Pontibacter liquoris: one gene and its partner. The protein of the gene in region 2 interacts with the protein of the main gene of each other region in a pairwise test. Links are inferred from orthologs where the notes say so. Each region holds a gene or a part of one and is shown on either strand. Other genes may lie near its edges.

Region 1 (3,020 bases), 99 kb from region 2 along the record:
ATAGCGTATATTTAAAAATGATAATTGTCATAGCTCCTCCTCAATTAGGAACGTATCTATGCAAAATATAACCATGACGCCTTAACCCCCTGAACCATGAGAAGAATTTTAGTCCCCGTTGATTTCTCCGACCAATCCAGGTATGCCTTCGAAGTAGCCGTGGCGATCGCCCGCAAAGCCGGTGGCGCCATTAAGCTGCTCCATATTGTGGAAGTAACGCGTACTGCCAACTTCAGCGCTACCGGCGATGTGCTGGTAGGCAATAACATGGATCAGTTGTATACCATGCAGCTTCTAGAGATGAGTAAGGTGCAGATGAAGGAACTGCGCAATGCGGTAAACCACAGCGGGGTAGAAGTGGTGGAAGAAGTTGAGGTGGACCGGGTTATCAATAACATCAAGCAAACCATAAAAGAGGACAAGGTAGACCTGGTGGTAATGGGCTCTAAAGGAGCAAGCGGGATGGATGAATTCCTGATCGGTTCGAATACCGAAAAAGTGGTTCGCGTGGCCGACTGCCCTGTGCTGACCGTAAAGCAGCGCCTGCCTGATTTTGATGTACACGAAGTGGTGCTGGCCTCTGATTTTAAGCGCGATATGGGCCCGGCAGTAGAAAAGTTTAAGTATTTCCAGAATCTCTATGATGCGCGCCTGCACCTGGTTTACATCAACACACCCGGCGCTTTTGAGGCAAGTGGTGTGCTGCGTAACAAGCTGCAGGAGGCGGCTGTGCGCTATGGCCTGCGCAACTATACTATTAATGTCTATAACGATACCATAGAAGAAGACGGCATCCTGCATTTTGCGCAGGACATTAACGCGGATTTGATCATGATGGCCACCCATGGCCGCACCGGTTTTGCGCACCTGTTAAGCGGAAGTATAGCCGAAGACCTGGTAAACCATACCAACATCCCGGTGCTTACGCTACATTTAAAGTAACGTAGTATAAGCTTAATGCCTGAAGCCTGCCGTCGGAATACGGCAGGCTTTTTTATTCTTCGCCGGATTGGGTATTTTTGCAGGAGCAGCCACTTTGCTACAAACATATGAGCCAACGTCCGCACATCCGGTTTATCGTCAATCCCGTTTCCGGCCCTAAAAGCAGGGTGGATGTGGCGGCCCGTATTCAGCTGCACCTCGACCACGCCAGGTATAGCCACGACATTGTGTATACTACCCATGCCGGCCATGCCCCGGAGCTTGCCCGCCAGGCAGCGCAGGAGGGTTGCGCAGTGGTAGTAGCTGTGGGTGGCGATGGCACTGTAAACGAAGTGGCCCGCGGACTGCTGCACTCCCAAACGGCACTGGCCATCCTGCCGAAAGGCTCTGGCAACGGCCTGGCGCGCCACCTGCAGATCCCGCTGAAGCTGGACGCCGCCCTGCGCCTGATCAACCAGGGCTCAACCATGCTTATTGACAGCGGCAACATCAACGGGCATGCTTTTTTTACAACAGCCGGTATCGGCTTCGATGCCTACATCAGTTCTGTGTTTGCCGGTAACCGCAAGCGCGGGCTACAAACGTATGTGGAGTTGGTATTAAAAGAGGTGCGTACCTATAAACACCTGCCGGTAAAGGTCAGCATCAATGGCAACACCATTGCGACGGATTGTTTTGTAATGGCTTTTGCCAACGCGGCCCAGTATGGCAACAATGCGTACATCGCCCCAATGGCCGATATCCGGGACGGGTTGCTGGACGTATGCCTGGTGCGGCAACTGGATATCCGCAAAGCATTGAACCTAAGCTACTGTATGCTCACCAAACAGCTGGCACATCCCGGCAGCGCCGAATACTTTAAAACGACGGATGTGGTGATCGAAACAGAGGAGCCCATGATGTACCATGCCGATGGCGAGTATGTAGGCAAGTCCTCCGCATTTAAAGTATACCTGGAGCCACTCTCGCTGAAAGTGGTGGCGCCATTAACATAAGTATAGCTATCTGGCTGATAATGCAACTGTGCAGAAAGGCTTGCCGAACAGAGGGATTTTGCTTCAGCATTGAAAGACAAAAAGCACCTACCCACAGCTTACAGGGAAAGTATAAATTATTGCGCAAGCTATACTTAGATAGCGTTCCTGGTTCGGGATGGCGTATAAAGAGCAGGAGCGCAATTGTTAAAAATAGTTTATGAAAGACAAAAATAAGAAAGGCCGGCAAGGCGTGGTATACTCTACTAGCACCGATTTTAATTATACTTATGAGCAGGAGCAAACCAGCGAAACGTTGCCGCCGCAGCAGCAGAACCTGAAAGTGATGCTCGATAAAAAGAGCCGAGGCGGCAAGCAGGTAACGTTGGTGGAAGGCTTTATCGGGACCGATGAGGACCTGAAGGAGCTTGGCAAGTTGCTCAAAAGCAAGTGCGGCGTTGGCGGCTCGGCCAAAGACGGCGAGATACTGATCCAGGGTGATTTCCGCGACAAAGTGCTGCAGGTGCTGCAGGCTGCCGGCTACAAAGCCAAAAAAGCAGGAGGATGAGAAGAGAGTTCTGAGTTTCGAGTTCTGAGTTCCGAGTTGTTGTGTGGTTGCAGTCATATGCACAATAACGCAAGTCCCGGAATTCTAGCTTCGGTGCGCCTGTAAAAGGGCTAGCAGTCAGATGCTCTGCGGGAGCAGCAGTGCGCGCAGAATTATGGCAGCCATACTTACACTTCAACCTCAATTTATACTTGCTACCCGAAAGCATGGCAGTTATACATTGCCACTATGGGAGTTATCCATCAAAAGAAGTATAACATCAGTCTCTCCAAGCGCATCACTGCCTTTTTACGCTGCTGGCAAAGTATACTTGCTGGTAAAAGCTCACATGGGCATAAGCGTCATTAGAAGTATACTCTCATTTCCGCTAAATACAAAACCAGGTACAAGCTTAAGAACAAGTATAAAGTCTTTTATCCTGTGTCTTATGTCTTGTGTCCTTTTTCTGAGGTCTAGCTTCTAATGTCTAGTATCTAATATTTAACTCGGACCCCGGAACTCAGAACTCGTAACTCTCAGCAAGTCTTCGGGCGTAT
Region 2 (2,872 bases):
AGTCGGTCTGCAGGCGTTGCAGGCTTTTCTCCACGGCTCCAAGCAGGTAGCGTTTGGCAGGGTTCCAGTCCCAGCCGCTGCCATCGGGCCGCCACTGGTTGCCTCCTTTGGTTGCGATCACCACTTGGTCGCGCATCTCTTTAAAAGCCTGGCCAACGAGCTTTTCATTCTCGCCTTTGTCGTACAGGTCGGCTGTATCAAAAAAAGAAACTCCTTTATCGAAAGCCTGTTGCAGCAAACGCACGCTGCTGGCCTCGCCCGCTGCCAGCGACATACAGCCGAAGCTCACTTCGCTCACCTGCAACCCGGATCTGCCTAATTTTCTGTATTTCATCTTTCGCTTCCAGTATGCTCTGCTAACGCTCTGCCCCGTAGAAATGTTTGTGCCCATCACCATCGCGCATTTCTGCTAAGCGCAGCCATCAGGTATAGCATAGGATATTGGAGAGGGGGTTTTCGTAGATTTTACATGCGAAGTGGCCAAAATTGTAGGCTTATACGATGCAATTACTGCCTGCTTCGCCCCGTAATATTGAAACTTTTTCGCCACTTAGCGTTTATTAATCAGGCGGCTGCATGGCCGCACATTAATATAGAGGTGATTTAATGATTAAAGGGTATACTACTTTTCATTTTATTACATTTTTACATAATTTCGCTCTCCAAGAGACATAACAACGGACATAAACCAAAAAGACACATGTCAGACCACGCTGAAATTATATTAGACGGTAAATCCTACAAATATCCAATTGTTGTAGGTACAGAAGATGAAAAAGCCATTGATATCTCTAACCTGCGTTCCGACAGCGGTTATATTACATTAGATTCTGGTTATAAAAATACGGGTGCTACCAAAAGTGCGATCACCTTTCTGGATGGTGAGCTGGGCATTCTGCGTTACAGAGGTTACCCGATCGAGCAACTGGCTGAAAAGTCGAGCTTTATCGAAGTAGCTTACCTGCTCATCTACGGCTCACTGCCAACAGAAGCAGAACTGAAAGACTTCAGCAACAAGATAAAAGTGCATACCCTGGTAAACGAGGACATGCGCAAGATCCTGGACGGATTCCCTTCAGCGGCGCACCCAATGGGCGTACTTTCTGCCCTGGTTAGCTCCCTGACTGCTTTCTACCCTGAGTCGCTGAACCCGAACCAGTCAAAAGAAGAAGTAGACCTGTCGATCATCCGTTTGATCGCCAAGATCTCCACCATCGCGGCCTGGTCGTATAAAAATTCGATTGGCCATCCGGTAAACTATCCGAAGAACAACCTCGACTATTGCTCAAACTTCCTGCACATGATGTTTGCGTACCCTACCGAGGACTATGAAATCAACCCGGTGATCGTGGATGCGCTCAACAAGCTGCTCATCCTGCACGCCGACCACGAGCAGAACTGCTCTACCTCTACTGTGCGCCTGGTAGGCTCGGCGAATGCCAGCCTGTATTCTTCTGTTTCTGCCGGTATCAATGCCCTGTGGGGTCCGCTGCACGGCGGTGCCAATCAGGCTGTGATCGAAATGCTGGAAGCCATCAAAGCCGACGGTGGCGACTCGAAGAAGTATATTGCCAAAGCAAAAGACAAGGACGATCCGTTCCGTTTGATGGGATTCGGCCACCGCGTGTACAAGAACTTTGATCCGCGTGCCACTATCATCAAAAAAGCAGCCGACGAAGTGCTGACGGCGCTGGGCGTGAACGACCCGATCCTGGACATTGCCAAAGAACTGGAAGAAGCGGCTCTGACCGATCCATACTTTGTAGAGCGCAAGCTGTACCCGAACGTTGACTTCTACTCCGGCATTATCTACCGTGCGCTGGGCATCCCAACCGACATGTTCACGGTGATGTTCGCCCTGGGCCGCCTGCCCGGCTGGATTGCACAGTGGAAAGAGATGCGCGAGCAGAAAGAGCCGATCGGCCGTCCGCGCCAGGTCTACACCGGCGAAACAGAGCGCGACTATGTTGGCATAGCGCAACGCTAAGTTATACTTACCATAAAAACAAAAAGGCTGGTCTTGCGATCAGCCTTTTTGTTTTTATGTACTTTTTGTTGTGAGGTTACTTTAGAGATTAAGGCTCGGTGTATACATTCTGCTGTACTTGGTAGCTGATCAGACTCAGTAGTTTTATACTTCCGGCTATACTTGGTAGATGGCTGACTTATGCTGATTATTGTTTTCTGCTGTACCAGATGCTTGAGTTCTTCTTCAATGCTGTCTTCTGCTATACTTGGTAGCTAGCTTTCTTCCTCAGTTTTATACTTGCCTTGTTTCAGCTTTGGCTTTGGAGCGCTCCAAGCCCGCGAGGGCTCGTCCTTTGCCATCGCACTGTGGCGTGAAGCTGCCCTAGCGGGCTGCCTTGCAGGCACCGCAACACACCAAGGCGCTCAACCCAAGGACTGGGATCAATCCGATAGCTACTGTTTATACTTTAGTATAAGTATAAGCTTCAACTTTATCAGCATTGTATTTACGTAGGGACAGGTCGCGACCTGTCCGCGCGATGGCAGCTGCCATGAAACTTCAGCCAAAGTATAGCAGAAGCAGAAAGTCCCCCTTTGAAGGGGGTAGGGGGATGTTCTTTCTTTATCCGAAACTAAGCAGCTTATTCTTCGGCTCAAGTATAAACTTACTCTTCATGCCTCTTTCCTATTCTGTCATCCTGAAAGGATCTTGGTGGAAGGGAGTTTAAGCTATTACTACAACGCTTATACCTCAACAGCAGCAACGAAAGGCTCCCCTCCTGGGGGTAAGGGCACTCTTAAAAACAAGGAGGGATCAGGGTGGTTGGACCCGGTACTACTCCGTTTATACTTGTAAAGAGTAATAACCTACCCCCTCACCTATTTGAGAGTGGAGGACAATTAA

Evidence for each region. The genes of interacting proteins can lie anywhere in the genome.
Region 1: the proteins of LWL52_RS10245 (region 2) and LWL52_RS10680 interact in binary tests that used the Escherichia coli proteins (3 or more experiments, as listed by UniProt). The link is inferred for Pontibacter liquoris from one-to-one orthologs.

The regions. Positions count from the first base shown.
Region 1 is NZ_JALEBG010000001.1:2,573,560-2,576,579, reverse strand. The notes cover bases 3-2,993. They hold LWL52_RS10680 (diacylglycerol/lipid kinase family protein), read left to right. Parts: upstream 3-1,049; coding sequence 1,050-1,937; downstream 1,938-2,993. Other genes in these bases: kdsB (3-deoxy-manno-octulosonate cytidylyltransferase), read right to left, coding at 2,965-2,993; LWL52_RS10675 (translation initiation factor), read left to right, coding at 2,137-2,484; LWL52_RS10685 (universal stress protein), read left to right, coding at 97-942. Outside these bases: more of kdsB, read right to left, coding at 2,994-3,020. UniProt on the Escherichia coli protein: In vitro phosphorylates phosphatidylglycerol but not diacylglycerol; the in vivo substrate is unknown.
Region 2 is NZ_JALEBG010000001.1:2,474,203-2,477,074, forward strand. The notes cover bases 1-2,843. They hold LWL52_RS10245 (citrate synthase), read left to right. Parts: upstream 1-700; coding sequence 701-1,987; downstream 1,988-2,843. Other genes in these bases: LWL52_RS10240 (aldo/keto reductase), read right to left, coding at 1-334.